Regions from separate parts of the Haloimpatiens massiliensis genome, predicted to be linked through region 1. Evidence: riboswitches for the same ligand, from Rfam matches in the RefSeq annotation. Region 1 holds a riboswitch; each other region holds the start of a gene.
The links. A riboswitch is a leader RNA that binds a small molecule or an ion and turns the genes downstream of it on or off. The one in region 1 is predicted to bind cobalamin.
Positions count from the first base shown of each region.

Region 2: another riboswitch for cobalamin. It lies ahead of C1715_RS15870 (ABC transporter substrate-binding protein); the one in region 1 lies ahead of C1715_RS00325 (ABC transporter substrate-binding protein).
Region 3: another riboswitch for cobalamin. It lies ahead of C1715_RS14820 (ABC transporter substrate-binding protein); the one in region 1 lies ahead of C1715_RS00325 (ABC transporter substrate-binding protein).

Region 1 is NZ_LT854634.1:44,117-49,761, reverse strand. Features, by position in the region: gene C1715_RS00335 (sigma-54 interaction domain-containing protein) at 1-599, opposite strand, end outside; gene rbr (rubrerythrin) at 922-1,509, shown strand; cobalamin riboswitch at 1,726-1,909, shown strand; gene C1715_RS00325 (ABC transporter substrate-binding protein) at 2,120-3,178, shown strand; gene C1715_RS00320 (FecCD family ABC transporter permease) at 3,168-4,181, shown strand; gene C1715_RS00315 (ABC transporter ATP-binding protein) at 4,212-4,997, shown strand; gene bchH (magnesium chelatase subunit H) at 5,143-5,645, shown strand, end outside.
Region 2 is NZ_LT854640.1:1,602,544-1,608,188, forward strand. Features, by position in the region: gene C1715_RS15860 (ABC transporter permease) at 1-1,126, shown strand, start outside; gene C1715_RS15865 (CGGC domain-containing protein) at 1,341-1,661, opposite strand; cobalamin riboswitch at 1,854-2,033, shown strand; gene C1715_RS15870 (ABC transporter substrate-binding protein) at 2,179-3,204, shown strand; gene C1715_RS15875 (FecCD family ABC transporter permease) at 3,253-4,344, shown strand; gene C1715_RS15880 (ABC transporter ATP-binding protein) at 4,345-5,103, shown strand; gene C1715_RS15885 (DUF975 family protein) at 5,328-5,645, opposite strand, start outside.
Region 3 is NZ_LT854640.1:1,397,872-1,403,516, forward strand. Features, by position in the region: gene C1715_RS14815 (FecCD family ABC transporter permease) at 1-882, opposite strand, end outside; gene C1715_RS14820 (ABC transporter substrate-binding protein) at 969-1,904, opposite strand; cobalamin riboswitch at 2,015-2,191, opposite strand; gene C1715_RS14825 (TetR/AcrR family transcriptional regulator) at 2,556-3,179, shown strand; gene C1715_RS14830 (sodium-dependent transporter) at 3,550-4,902, shown strand; gene C1715_RS14835 (CehA/McbA family metallohydrolase) at 5,065-5,645, shown strand, end outside.

The DNA.
Region 1 (5,645 bases):
ACATAATAGTTTTGGGTAAGTTTTATTATTTCTCTAGTAAACTGAGGAGATATAAAACTACCTTTTTTATCCATGAGATTGAAATATTGAAGTATTTCAATAAGTGTACTTATGTCAACATTTCTTGAGCCTAAGTCAATTATTTTTTTTACACATTTAGGAGCAAATCTACCTTCACCAAAAGTAACACAAGTATCTAATTTTTTATAATTTTTTTTCTCGGGATAGTAAGGATGAAAATTAATATGTTCAATGCCCATATCATGCAATTGTTCTATGGATTCTGTGCAGGTAGCTTTTGAATCATTTACCAGAAGTAAATGACTATTTTTTTTTATTCCCAAAAGTTTTTTTATGTGTTTGTAATTTATTATTCTTCTAGCTACTATGTACTGAACTTTAAGAGGAATATAAGGTAATATTTTATCCTTTATGGAAGGACTAGTAATTAACACTAGTGAATTTTTAAAATCTACATTTATACCTTCCTCCAAACTACATCTAGATATATCAACTGTATCACCAATTAATTCTCTTAATTGTTTCCATATACATGTGCTGGTTTCTATTCCTTCACTTATTACTATTAATCTTGGCATATTCATCCACCCTTTTGTAATTTTGTATTTCATAAGATATGTAATATATGTTAATGATATAATAAATGTATTAATTAATCTATAGTTAAAATATTGTGAATGTGATTAAAGAAAGAGTATTGATATAATGGAAAGCTTATGATAAATTTCTAATATTATTAAATATTTAGTAGTAAATAATAATTTTTATGTTATAATTAATATATTAGATAGTATGCTTATTAATAAAGTCATATAGATAATTATAAAATTTTCAAATTATGTTAATTAATACTTGAAGTATTTGTAAAGTGGTTAAAATAATTTATAGGAGGGTTTAAACATGAAATCATTAAAAGGGACTAAAACAGCTGAAAATTTGCTTAAGGCATTTGCAGGAGAATCACAGGCAAGAAACAGATATACTTATTATTCAAGTACAGCTAAAAAGCAGGGATATGTGCAAATAGCTAACATATTTTTAGAAACCGCAGAAAATGAAAAAGAACATGCAAAGAGATTTTATAAATTCTTACTTAATGATTTACAGAGAGAAGGAATCGAAATTAATGCAGCTTATCCTGTAGCTTTATATGGAGATACTAAAGCTAATTTAAAGGCAGCCGCTGCTGGAGAAAATGAAGAATGGTCAGAACTATATCCTGAATTTGCTAGAGTAGCAAGAGAAGAAGGATTTGAAGAGATATCAGTAGCTTTTGAAAGAATTGCTGAAGTAGAAAAACATCATGAAGCTAGATATAATAAATTAGTGGAAAATATAGAAAAAGACATGGTATTTAAGAAAGATAAGGTACAACTTTGGAAATGTAATAACTGTGGATACATATTTGAAGGAGAAGAGGCCCCAGAAGTGTGTCCTGCATGTGTTCATCCAAAAGCTTACTTTGAAGTGCTTTGCGAAAATTACTAGAATATTACATAAAATTTCCCAATCTATGTTTTGGATTGGGAAATTTTTATGTAATAATTAATTCACTAATTTCTAAAAACAAAACATTACTTGCAAAAATATCTTAATAATAGTATAATGACGTTGTAATGTTGAATAATAGATGGATATTAGTTTAATATTATGAATAGATGTATAAATTAGTAAACAATATTTTGAAAGAATTTTAAAGTAAAATTGAATAAATACTTTTAAGGTGTTTCTTTAAAAGAAATGAAAAGGGAAAGTGGTGAAAGTCCACTACAGCCCCCGCTACTGTAAAGAGGATGAAACCTTGTAACTCACTGAAGCAAATGCTTTGGGAAGAGAAGGGAGTAGGATGATTCTAAGTCAGGAGACCTGCCTTATAAAGTTATGTTTTAATCTTTCGGAGGGAGAGATTGCTTAAAGTTCACTGTGTGAATGATGTTGTTTTTTACGCCTTCCATGAAGGCGTTTTTTATGCTTATATAACACATCTATAAAACAAGCCTCCTAAAAGAGGCTTGTTTTTATTTATATCAATAGATAATTGGATTATAAGGGTAGAGAATTTATGAAAGGGAAAAAATAAAAAAAGGGGAGATTAAAAATGAAAAGGAGACAAGTGTTAGCACTAGCTATGGCCATATCTATGGCATTGAGTGGATGTGGTACAAAGACAAAAGGAAAAATGGATACTAAGAACAAATCCGCTATGTCTCAAGGCATGAAGGAAGAAATGAAAGAAAAAGGTTCAAAATCTATGGCAAAATTAACTATGTCTCAAGGGAAAGGCTATCCAGTTACTATAAAGGATATGATGGGAAATGAAGTTACATTAAAGGAAAAACCTAAGAAAATAGCAGCAATATCAGGTACATTCTTAGGACTTTTATATGCGGTAGGCGGAGAAACTATTTGTACTGCTGATTTATCTGGAGGAAGTATAATACCAAAGGGTGTAGAAAATCTTCCTAAAATAGGGAAGGTTTACAACCCAGATGTGGAAAAATTAATATCTCTTAAACCAGATTTAGTAATTGCTCAATTTGGACTTCAAAATAAGTTAGTACCAGCTTTAAAACAGAGTAATATACCAGTGTTAGCTTTAAATATGAAAACATATGATGATGTAATAGAAAATTTAAAAGTTGTAGGAAGAATAGTTGGAAATGAAAATAAAGCTGAAGAGATTATAGCTAAGATGGATAAAGATAAAAAGGCTATAGAGGATAAACTTCCAGAAAAACCTAAAAAAGCAGTTATTCTGTATGCTACTTCTAAAGATGTATCAGTAAAACTTGAAAATAGTATAGCTGGTAATGTGGCTAAAATACTAAAACTAGACAATATAGCTGCAGGCAAAAAAGGAGAAGGAATGGGTGGAGAATCTATTCCATTTAGTATAGAAGAAATTGTAAAACAAGATCCAGATGTTATATTGGTAACCAGTATGGTAAAATCTGATAAAACAGCAAAAGAGGTAATAGAAAAGCAACTTGGAAAAGATCCTGTATGGAAGAATTTAAAAGCTGTTAAGAATAATAAAATAGTATACTTACCACAAAGATACTTCCTTTATAATGCAGGAGATAAATTTGTAGATGCAATAGAATTTATGGCTAAAGGCGTATATCCAGAAATATACGGTGAATTGAATGACAAGTAATATAAAAAATCGTAAGAAAAACAATAGAAATTTTTATAAAATAGCTGTGATAATATTATTTATCATATTAGCTATAAGTGCATTTTTTATAAGTAATGTGTATGGTAGCATGGAAATATCTATAAAAGATATACTTAACATATTAAAACATCCCAGTAATTTAACTCCAGAGGGCCTTGTTATATGGAATGTTAGAATTCCTAGAACTATTGTAGGAGCATTGGTTGGAATTAACTTGGCCCTCTCTGGGGCAATGCTACAGGGGGTAATGAGAAACCCTCTAGCGGACCCTGGAATAATAGGCATATCTTCAGGAGCTGGTCTTGCGGGTATGCTTATATTAATAATTTTTCCTCAATATCAATATTTAGTACCTCCAGTTGCTTTTGTAGGTGCTATGGTGGCAGCTATAATGATATATATACTTGCTTGGAAAGGCGGAATACAACCTATGAGAGTTGTATTAGCTGGAGTAGCAGTTTCAGCTATATTAGGTGCAGGCATATCTGCACTTATGGTGTTTTTTAGTGACAGGGTTCATGGAGCTATCATGTTTATGAATGGAGGATTATCTGCAAGAAGTTGGCCACAAGTATATACTATCCTACCTTATACTATAGTAGGTTTAATACTTGCTATGATAATGGCTGAAAGACTTAATATATTAGTATTGGGTGATGATACTGCAAGAGGATTGGGCCTCAATGTAGAGTTAGTTAGATTAGAAATAACAGCTATAGCAGCTATGCTGGCAGCTAGTGCAGTATCTGTAGTTGGACTTTTAGGATTTGTAGGGCTTATAATACCTCATACAACTAGGCTTATAATTGGAAGTGACTATAAATATTTACTTCCAGGGGCAGCATTTTTGGGAGCGGCCATAGTTGTGTTTTGTGACACTTTTGGAAGGACTATTTTTGCACCTGTGGAAATACCTGTAGGTATAATAATGGCACTTTTAGGAGCACCATTCTTTTTATATTTACTGAGAAGACAGGCATAGAAAGATAAAATATTATTGCAGGGTGATAAAATGGATATTTTAACTGTAGAAAACATCAGTATTAATTATGGTGAAAAACAAGTATTAAAAGGAATAAATTTAAATATAGAAAAAGGCAAAATAATATCCATAATAGGGCCTAATGGATGTGGAAAAACTACATTGCTTAGGGTTATGAGTAGAAATTTAAAGCCAAAGACAGGAAGGGTTTTATTAAATGGAGAGGATATATATAAATTAAAGGCCAAAACTTTAGCAAAAAATATGGCTATTTTATCTCAGAATAACGGATGTCCTGAGGATATTTGCATAAGAGATTTGGTGTCATATGGAAGACATGCCCATAAAAAAATTTTCTCAGGCTTTACAGAAGAAGATGAAAGAATAATAGATTGGGCAATAAAAAGAACAGGACTTAATAATATGCAAGATAGAAAAGTAGCTACATTATCAGGAGGAGAAAGACAAAGAGCTTGGATAGCTATGTCTATAGCTCAAAAACCAAAGGTTCTTCTTTTAGATGAGCCTACTACTTATTTAGATATAAGTCATCAATTAGAACTTTTAGATCTTATTAAAAGTTTAAATGAAGAGGAGAAAATAACAATAGTTATGGTACTTCATGATATAAATGAGGCGGCTAAATATTCTCATGAACTTATTGTTATTAAAAATGGGGAATTGCATTGCAAGGGAACTCCTTATAGCATTATAAATGATGAAATGCTTAAACAGGTATTTAGAGTAGAAGCAGATATAAATAAAGATAAGAATACTAAAAAGCCAGTTATATATCCAAGAAGGGTATTTAGTTAGTAAAATAATATAAAATAACTATGTACTTTGTTCTAATTAGAAAAATAAGCAGCTACAGGAAATCATATATCTGTAGCTGATTTTTACTTTAATTAAGAAGTAATTAGTGTTATTTGATAAATTTATATAGGAGGAGGGGATAAATTTGAAAGTTACAGTGGTTTCTGTTTCCACTAGTGTTTTCACAGAACTTATAAAGGCTAGTAAATATATTAATGAAAATTATAATAATATACTAAACTTAAATTTATATTACGTATCAAGAGATGTGAAAGAAGATAGATTAAAAAACATGATGGCAGATATACAAGATGCGGACATGGCTATAATAGATTTAATGGGTGCACCAGATAAAAATGTTAAGGCTACTTATGATTCCTTAGAAAATTCAAAAGGGCAAGTGGTTATTATAGGTAGACAGGGAAAAGAATATTTAAAGTTGGGAAGTTTAACTTCAAAGGATATGAGTATGAAGAAAAAGAAAGGTGAAAATAAAAAGCCTGATGTAAAAGCTATGAATAAAATGATAGGCATGGCAGAGAAAATGGGAAAAATGATGCCAGTTGGAAAACTAAATCATATGAAGAATTATATCTATATAGGTAGATATTGGAATAATGCTGGATTTGAAGATATGAAGAACTTATT
Region 2 (5,645 bases), on a different contig from region 1:
AACCCTAATAGCAGCTATATTAATACCTCTTCTAATGTATCCAATAATTTTTGGATTCATAGGAAAAGGTATGAAAAGCAATATGGACTCTGTAAAAAAAGAAATGAATATAGTTATGGTAGATAAAGGGAATAGTAAATTAGGACAAATGTTTAAATCTCAAAAGAATATAAAATTAAAGGAATCCAAAGATGTTTTTAATGACGTAAAGGAAGGAAAAGTACTTTTAGGTATAGAAATTCCAGAGGATTTTGATAAAAATATAAATGCAGAGAAAAAAGCGGATATTATTATAACTATGGACAATACAAGTCAAAAATCAACTATGGCTATGTCAGAAATCAACGCTATTATAGACCAGTATTCTAAGGCTGTAGTAGGGGCTAGACTTCAGGCAAAGAATATAGATACATCTATATTAACTCCTATAAACCCAGTTATAAAATCTGCGGAAAAGAAGGAAAATGGAGTAGCTAAAATGATGTTATCATTGCTTCTTCCTATGATGCTTATAATGTTTGCTGCATCAGGTCCTATAGCTTCAGCTACAGATTTAGGCGCAGGGGAAAAAGAAAGAGGTACCCTAGAGCCACTATTAACTACTCAAGCTAGCAGAATGTCACTGCTTTGGGGTAAATTTTTAGCCATAACCACTATGGGTATAGTAACATCTATAGCTTTTATATCAGGATTAGGTATATCTATGAAAACTTCGCCAGAAGCTTTTAATTACGGTGTAGATGGAGCTAAATTCAGCATGGAGCCTAAAACTTTACTTATTATAGCATTAATAACTGTACTTCTTACTATGGTTTTTGGAGCACTAGCTCTTGCTATAAGTATTTACGCCAGATCCTTCAAGGAAGCTCAAACTTACTTGACTCCTTTAAGCTTTATAGGAATGCTTGGTTTTACATCATACTTCATAGAACCTAAAAATATGTCCATGATATTCTTAAATATCCCTGTGGTAAATGCCACAGCAGTTATAAAAGAACTTATCTTGGGAATGTTTAATGCAAAGCATTTAATAATAGTGCTTGCATGGATGCTCCTTTACATTGCTTTATCCATATCTTTTGCAAGATATATGTTTAGTAAGGAAGAGGTTATATTTAGAACTTAAAAATCAAATCTTAAAGATACAAAGATAATAAGAAAAATGTAAGATGTAAGATGGGGACAGTTAAACAGGGGTTGCATAATGTATAATTAAGATAAAAATTTAGTCGGCTGTTGCATTGCGATAAATACTAAAATATATTGTGCAAGTTTAAAATTTGCACAATATATTTTATATAAATTTCTTAATGCAGCAGCTTTTTTAAAAAGATTTAAAATCAATGACTTCCATTAACTACAGTAAATCCTTTGCCTTTTAGAAACTCTTCTATTTCATTATATCTAGAACATTCTACATCTATGCATAAAGCCATATGTACAGTGTCCACATTTACATTGTGAAGCTGATTTATCTTATATTCTAGTTCTTTATTTAAATCTTTTTCACAACCGTTGCAGTGAAAGAATCCACAAAGTTTAACGTCTTGATCTTTATAAATTTCAAAAGCTTTAGATTTTTCATTAAAAGCTTTAAAACATCCTACTCCAGCACATTCATAGGTGATTTTATTACAAACCATAATCGCTATATTTTTCAAAAGACCATCTCCTAACAAAATAAAATTATAGTGAGCTTAATCTAAATATAACAATATAATGGAATTTATTCAATGAAATTTATATAGAAGCAGTATTGACTAATATAGTTAAATCATATAAAATAATTCCGAAAGGTGAATTAAAACTTTGATAAATCAAAAAAAATGAATTAAAACTTGAATAAATTAAAAATGAATATAAATCTTTTGGGTTCGTAAAAGATTAAAAGGGAAGATTGGTGTAAATCCAACACAGCCCCCGCTACTGTAAGCACTACTTGTAAATAAATATGTCACTGATTTAAAATTGGGAAGACTATTTACAGGGTTTCATGTGTAAGTCAGGAGACCTGCCTAATTGAGCTTATTTGCGTTTTACTTCGGAGGGAGGTAGTAGCTGTATATTTTGTTGTGAAAATTTAGCTATCCTTTGGGATAGCTTTTTATTTTATCAAAAATTAATCAATTGAGGGGAGGACAGGTTTAAAGGCAAAAATGCCTTTAAACGAAAAAATTTATGAAAAAGAAAATAATAAGTATTTTAATAGCTTTAGGAATGATGACATCTTTTGCTGGATGTAAAGATGCCAACAAAAATTTAAATGATACGAGTAAAAATGATAAAAAAGTAGAAGAAAAAGGAAAAGAAAAAAGCAGTCAATATCCATTGAACATAAAAAATTATGATGCAGATGGAAATGAATATGAACTAAAAATAGATAAAAAACCAGAAAAAATTATAACTACCAATCAAACAACTACAGAATTATTACTTACACTAGGACTTGGTAAAAACATGGTAGGTACAGCATATTTAGATAATCCAGTTCTACCAGAACTTAAGGCTGAATATGATAAGATACCAGTTTTATCAGAAAAATATCCATCAAAAGAAGTTATTATTTCTAAAAAACCTGATGCTATAGTGGGATGGTCTTCAGCATTTTTTGAAAAAAATCTAGGTGATGTTAAAACATGGAATGAAAAAGGTATGACTACATTTATTCAAAGAAATACATTAGGAAAAAAATGTACAGTAGATAATATCTATAAGGATATAGAAGACTTAGGAAAAATATTTGATATAGAAAACAAGGCTAATGAAGTAATAACATCTATGAAAAAACGAGTAGAAGATGTCCAAAGTAAGATAAAAGGGAAAAAAGAAGCTAAAGTACTTGTGGTTGAAGGTATAAGTGAAAATAAATATTATGCTTACGGACAAAATTCTCTTGTAAATGACATGGTTAAAATGGCTGGAGGAGTTAATGTAGAAACCAATGAAAAAGGTGGAGAATATAGCGCAGAAAATATACTAAATAAAAATCCAGATGTAATAGTGCTTATACATTTTGAAACTCAAGTTAAGGATAACAAAGAAGCAGATGCCCTATTAAATAATAAAGTACTTAAAGATGTAAATGCTATAAAGAATAAGAAAATAATATACACTCCACTTGCAGAAACTTACGCTGGAGGGGCAAGAACTATAAACGGAATAGAAAGACTTGCAAAGGGATTCTATCCAGAATTATTTAAATAAGCAAAAATATTTTAATAAAAGAAAAATTAGAGGAGAATATCTGAAGAAATGGACAAGAAATGTAACGGGGATAAACAAAAGGTGATATTTAGAAAAAAAACATCTATAATGGTACTAGTTACAATTTTAATAGCATTTTTAGCTATATCAGTGATAATAGCCGTAATATTTGGGCCAGTTAAACTTCAAATTAAAGAGGTATTTAGAATAGTTGTATACAATATATTTAAAATACCTATAGGGGATAAACAAACTCTTGTTAAAGGAGTAAGTTATGAAATAGTATGGGGAATAAGATTTCCTAGGATATTACTAGGTGCTATAGTGGGAGCTGGTCTTTCTGTAGTTGGTGTTGTAATGCAAGCTATGGTTCAAAATACCTTAGCAGATCCCTATATACTTGGAATTTCTTCAGGGGCTTCTCTAGGAGCAACTTTTTCCATAATGATAGGAGTTACTAAATTTTTAGGAGGCAACTCCATAGGAATTTTAGCATTTGTAGGTGCCCTAATCTGTTCAATATGCGTATATACTCTATCAAATATTGGAGGAAGATGTTCATCAGAAAAGCTCATACTTTCTGGTGTGGTGGTAAGTGCCATATGTTCCGCCTTCACAAGTTTTATAATATTTATAGCGGGAAACGAAAGGGGCATTAGAAATTTAACCTTTTGGCTTATGGGCAGTTTAGCCAGTGCTTCTTGGAAGAATATTATTTTGCCTGCTGCTATTATAATAGTAGGAACCTTGTTTTTTCTAAGTCAGTTTAGAAATTTAAATGTAATGTTAATGGGGGACGAAACTGCTATAACTTTGGGAAAAGATTTAAATAAATATAGAAGAATATATATTATAATTACAGCATTAATGACTGCTACAATAGTATGTGTAGCAGGAACAATAGGATTTGTAGGACTTATAATTCCACATATTGTAAGAGGCTTTGTGGGATGTGACCATAGAAGACTTATTCCAATTAGTGCACTAGTTGGTGCCATATTTTTAATATGGACAGACGTTTTTTCAAGAACTGTAATGAAGGGTATGGAAATGCCTATAGGTATAATAACATCTATGCTGGGAGCACCTTTCTTCATGTGGCTTATGATTAAAAAATCTTATAATTTTGGGGGAAAATAAATGACTTTAACTGCAAAAGATGTGTGTGTAAATATAAAAGAAAACCAAATTATAAAAAATGTAAATGCAGAAGTTAGAAAAGGTGAATTTATAGGCATAGTAGGACCTAATGGCAGTGGTAAATCAACTTTTTTAAAAAGTATATATAGGGTAATAAAGCCTCAATGTGGTTTAATAAATTTAGACGGTAAAGATATTAGAAAAATCTCCTATAAAGAAACAGCTAAAAAAATGGCTGTGGTAGGTCAATTTAATGAATTTAATTTTGACTTTAATGTAGAAGAAATAGTTATGATGGGAAGAACACCTCATAAAAAAAGTTTTGATGGAGATAACATTGAGGATTATGAAATTATGGAAAGTTGTCTTAAAAAGGTCAATATGGAAGGCTACAAGAATAGAAAGTTTTCAACACTTTCTGGAGGGGAGAGACAGCGTGTTCTTTTAGCTAGGGCATTGGCACAGCAACCTAAAATTCTAATATTAGATGAACCAACCAATCACTTAGATATAAAATACCAGCTTCAACTTTTAAATATAATAGAATCTTTAAAGCTTCAAGTATTTGCAGCGCTGCATGATTTGAATTTAGCTTCTAGATATTGTGACAGAATATATGTTATGAATAAAGGGACGGTGGTTGCTGAGGGAAAGCCAAAAGAAATTTTAACTTCTAAGTTAATAAAGGATGTATTTGAGGTGGAAGCAGAAATTTTTGAGCATCCGGTTACCGGAAGAATGAATATAATGTATTTATAATTGTAATCAACCCATCCAGATTAGAAATAGGGATGGGTTGATTTTTAATATAATAAATTTTTGCTTAACTAACAGTAGATAAGGTACATGAAAATAAATAACAAGTCAAAGATGCAGGTATATTTTGTGTCAGACAAGGAAGCAGGTTCCGCCGCTAGTAGAACTATCGATGGGTTCTGCTGACGCAGTATGACGCAAAATACACTAGCATACTGACTTGTTATTTATTTGAATGTGCCTAAGGCTAATTCTTCATAGAATTCACAATGAGCAGTATTGAAATATGGCGTAACAAATATTCCAGCAATACCTAACGTAAACATAGAAAGTAAACTCCAACCTATAAAGCTAAGATACAAAGTAAATAGCCTACTTTTGTTTCCATCCATTAAATCTTTACTCCTATTAATAGCATCCATTGCATCTATTTCTGGATTATCACTCATAATATAAAGTGCCATGGAATATTTTAAAGCAGCAATAATTCCTGGAATAATAAAAAGCAGCGTCCAAAGAAATATAAATAAAATAGATAAAAGAGA
Region 3 (5,645 bases), on a different contig from region 1:
AATTCTGTGGTCAGGTCCCACTATTAATCTAGCTATATGAGGAATTATAAGTCCTACAAATCCAATTATACCTGTAACTGATACGCAGGAAGCAACTATTAATGAAGATGTTAGGAGTATTATTTTTTTTGTTTTTTCTACATTTACTCCAAGACTTTCGGCGGTAGTATCTCCAGTTAACATAATATTTAAGTCTTTGGATAAAGATATTATTATAAAGGAACCTATTAATATTATAGGTACTACTATTTTTAGTTCTTTCCAACTAGCAGATGAAACGCTACCCATTGTCCACATATATATATCTTCTAATTGATTTCTATTAAAGAGCATAAGTATTGATATTATGGAAGAAAGCAAAAAACTCATGGTTACTCCAGATAAAAGTAGTGTATTTGTGGGAAGCTTTTTTCCAACTCTTGCAATATTGTAAACAAATAAAGTAGTTAATGTACCACCTAAAAAAGCGAAAAATGATACCCCGATAACGCTATTCCAAAAGGAAAAATTTAATATTATACCTACAGTAGCACCTAAAGCAGAACCAGATGAAATGCCTAGTATATAGGGGTCTGCCATAGGATTTCTAAATATAGCTTGAAAAGAGCAACCTACTACAGATAAACCTATACCTATTATTATGGACATTAGTATTCTAGGTAAACGTATATTTAATACTATTAAGCTTTCAGAAGCTTTAATAGTAGAAGTATCTATTAAATTATTAATAAAAGGAAGTTTTGAAAATAAAATTTTCATAGATTTAAAGAAGTTTATATCAGCAGCACCCAATGCAGCACAAAATATTATAATCAAAAACAAAATAGTAGTGAGAGTAATAAATAATATATTGTAGTGTTTCTTTTTTTCTATAGAATGCATGATTTTTCTCCATTTCAAATTATTCTTTAAAGGACTATTGACAATACAACCATTTGTATTAGGTGTCAATAGTCCTTTATAGCTGTTTATTTAAATAATTCAGGATGTATAATTTTTGCTAATGCTTCAAGACCGTCTGCAAGTCTAGGGCCTTGTCTATCTAAAAGATTGTTATCTATTTCATATAGTTTGTTATTTTTAACAGCAGATAAATCCTTATATCCATTTGTATTTTGTATTCCTTTTTTAGAATCGAAATATTTAGAGCATATTACCATATCAGGATTTTTTTCTATAACTTTTTCGATACTATATTGCCAACCTTTAACGTCAGAAGCTATATTTTTTCCACCAGCAATTTCTATAAGTTCATTTATAAAAGTATCACCACCAGCGGTGTAATCACCAAATTTACCATAGGATATTACATAGTATATAGAAGGTGTAGATTTACCTTTAACTTTTTCTTTTATAGATTCTACTTTCTTTTTCATATTTGAAACTATTTCATTTGACTTTTCTTTTGAATTTAATATAGTACCTAATTTTTCTATGGTACTATATGCTCCATCTAGATTATCTTTACCATAAAGTACTACGGTTTTAATATTTAATGCTTCTAGCTTTTGTAAAACTTTTTTATCAAAATGAGTAGAAGCAATAACTAAATCTGGTTTTAATTCAGCTATTTTTTCTATATTAGGATTTTTAAGACTTCCTACAGATTGAATTTTTTTAGAAGCTTCTGGATAATCACAATAATCCGTCCTTCCAACTAATTTATCTCCTTTTCCAAGAGCAAAAATAGTTTCTGTTATATTCGGAGCTAAGGAAACTATCTTCTCAGGTTCTTTTTCTATAGTAACATCTCTATTATATGAATCCTTTATGTTTAAAGGATAAGAAATTTTCGTATCATCTTTGGTTTTAGATGAGTTAGAATTTTTATTACTACAGGCTGCTAGGGAGAATAGCATTGTTAAAAATAAACAACTTACTATAAACTTTTTAAATCTTTTCATACGAATCCTCCTAATATTTTTAATTTTAACAATATAAAAAACCATTATCTTGCGTAAAAAAGATAATGGTTACAAAAAACAAACCAATGTCAGCTTTATCCGCGCAAGCTAATATTAAACCATTATAGGCAGGTCTCCTGACTTAGAATCATCATCTATTGGCGCCTTCCCTAAATTAAATTAAGTGGCATATAGTCAATAGACTCTTCGTTACAGTGGCGGGACCGTATGAGATTTTCACTCATTTCCCTTTTAAACATCATAGTACCTATAATATTAATTATTTAATAAATTTACAAAATGATTATAGCACTTATGTATTCTTTAATCAAATGATTTAATGAGTATACTGTAAGTGGTAGTTCCCATTAATATTTTAATGTAGAGAGTTTTTATGTAAAATTTAAAATGGTTAATTATAAAATTTCACTACATTTTACATTTTTGTGGTTTAATCATAATATAAAAATAATAAATTTTAAGTTTTTGGTTACTAATAATTTTATATTAATGTTATACTAGATATTAGTTAATAATTATAATACTATTACTGAGAAAGGAGGTAACGTTATAAGTTTCTAAACTTTTTAGTAAATATTAAAAGGTGTAAACTTTAAAAGTTTACAAGAAACTTTTAACGGTAAATCATCAGTGGGAGAAAAACCTTCGTTAAAGCGAAATAAAAGAAAAGAGAATAAAACTATTAAAAGGAATAGTTTGTATGATGCAGCATATGAATTATTTATAACTAAGGGGATAAACAATACAGCTATAGATGATATAGTAAAGAAAGCTGGAGTAGCAAAGGGAACTTTTTATTTATATTTTAAGGATAAATATGACATATTTGATAAAATAATTTTAAAAAAGAGCTCCGTAGTAATTAAAGAAGCTATGTCAGAAACTGAGAAAAATAAAGAAAAATTTGATGATTTCATAGAGGCTATAATATTTTTTATAAACTATTTAATTGAATACTTTAAGAATAATAAAATGCTTCTAAAATTAATACATAAGAACTTATCTTGGGGCATATACAGAAAAGCCGTGTATGATATAGATACTAATGAGGATATGAAAAGACTAGTAGATATATTTATGAAAAATATAAATTCTGGTGAATATGATATAGAAGACTCGGGAAAAACTCTATTTATAATATTAGAGTTAACAAGTTCTATATGTTACAGTGGTATAATATTAGAGGAGCCAGATAATATAGATAATATGAAACCGGTACTCTTTAAAAGTATAAGAAAAATATTAAAAAAATAAAATATTAACAAAGTAAAAGAACAATTATAGTTAATTTAAAGTGACTATAATTGTTCTTTTTATTTAGTATTTTTATAAATGATTTATAAAAGTACAAAGCTATAGAAAAATTATTAAAACAAAATGAATTTATCTATATATATAAATCTAATCATACATTCTAAGCAATAAATGAATAAAAAACTTGCAAAAGACATGTGAATAAGTTTACTTCCTTTAAAAGGTAAAACATACAATGAACCATATATAAAGGGTTTACTATATAAAATTGTTAAAAAAATAATAAAGAGTTTTCTGAAAAAAGGTATTTTAAATTAATAAAAATTCATATATAATAGTATGTAACATTTAAAAGGAAGGGAGTATGTTTATGAGCAAAGAAGTGCAGGTTAAAGAAAGGGAGCAATGGGGCTCTAAACTTGGCTTTATATTGGCGGCAGCAGGATCGGCAGTAGGACTTGGCAACTTATGGAAATTTCCTTATAAGGCAGGAACAAACGGAGGAGGAGCTTTTGTACTTGTATATGTAATTATAGTTTTATTGTTAGGGTTTAGCTTGATGATAGCTGAAATTGCTTTAGGAAGGCATACTCAGTTGAATGCTATAGGTGCCTATGCAAAAATCAGCAAAAAATGGGGTTGGGTAGGTGCTCTTGGAGTTTTTGCAGCTTTTCTTATATTATCTTTCTATAGTGTTGTAGGCGGATGGGTTATTAACTACTTAGTAAAGTCAGCAACGGGAGCTTTAAAAGTAAGTGATCCAGAAATTCTAAAGGGGATATTTGGAGGATTTGTGTCTTCTACTACTATGCCTATAGTATATAGTGGGATTTTCATGATAATTACTCTTGCTATAGTATTTATAGGTATTGGTAAAGGAATAGAAAAAGCAAGTAAAATAATGATGCCATCTTTATTTGTCATAATTATTATTTTAGCAATACGTTCTGTTACATTACCAGGAGCTATGGAAGGTGTGAAGTATTTTATAATTCCGGATTTTTCAAAAATAACAATGGATGTGGTTCTTGATGCACTGGGACAGGTTTTTTTCTCTCTTAGCTTAGGTATGGGGTGTATGATAACTTATGGAAGTTATCTTGGAAAAGACACTAATATACCTAAAAGTGGAATTATAATTCCTTTAATAGATACAGCAATAGCTTTGTTATCGGGATTTGCTATTTTACCAGCGGTTTTTGCTTTTGGATTTAAACCAGATCAAGGACCAGGACTTATGTTTGTAACATTACCAGCAGTATTCTCTAAAATGCCTTTTGGAACAATATTTGCAGTATTGTTTTTTATACTTGTATTGTTTGCTGCACTTACTTCTTCTATTTCATTACTAGAAGTAGTAGTTGCATATATAGTTGATAAGTGGGGATTTTCTAGGCAGAAAACTTCAATATTTATAGCTTCGGTTATATTTTTAATGGGAATACCAGCTTCCTTATCACAAGGTATATGGAGCAATATTCATTTACTAGGTAATAGAGGATTTTTTGATACGTATGATTTTATATCTAGTAATATATTATTACCATTAGGTGGTCTGCTTCTATGCGTATTTGTGGGATGGGTTTGGAATAGAGAAGTGTGTACAGAGGAAATAACTAATGGTGGAGAAGTAAAATTTAGGTTGAAAAATGTTTGGTTCTTCTTAATAAAGTACGTATGTCCAATAGCTATATTTATAGTATTTCTTAGATCACTAAGATAATGTAAAATAATCCTCAGTGTCCATGACGAAACCTTAAATTAGTAGAGGTTGGGTAGGCACTGGGGATTAAAATCTTTGCGGACTTAAGCACATTAATTATTTAAATAAATATTATAAGATTATAGATAATATTTGTTTATAATGTGCTAAGAGGGTGAGGAAATGTTTGAACAAAAAGAAATAGTAAAAAAGGTAGAGCCTTTAGAAGATGAAAAAATAGAAAACAGAAAACCTAAAATACAGATTTATCTAAATTCTAATAATGTAAAAAAAGATTTTTTAAATATAAAAATGTACTTAGATGGTAAAACTATTAAGTATAAAGTTAGTGATAAAAAAATAAAATATACACCTAAAAATAAACTTAAAATAGGAAGTCATATTATAAGGATCTCAGCAATGGTTTCTAGTGGAGAATCTTATGATTATTCATGGAATTTTACTATAGAAGAAAAAGAAACTTTTAATTACTATTTTGGAAATCTTCATTCGCATACGTCTTATTCAAGTGGACAAGGCACTCCGGCAGAAGCTTTTGATAGTGCTAAAAACAAGGGAATGGATTTTTGGGCTTTGACGGATCATTCTAGAGCTCTTAACAGTGATGAGAAATGGAAGAAATACATGAGTACTTCTAGTAAATTTAATAAAAAACATAAAAGGAATTTGGCTATTTACGGAAAAGAAATAAGTGTAAAGGGTATTGGGCATTTAAATTTATTCAATTGTGATAATATGGATAA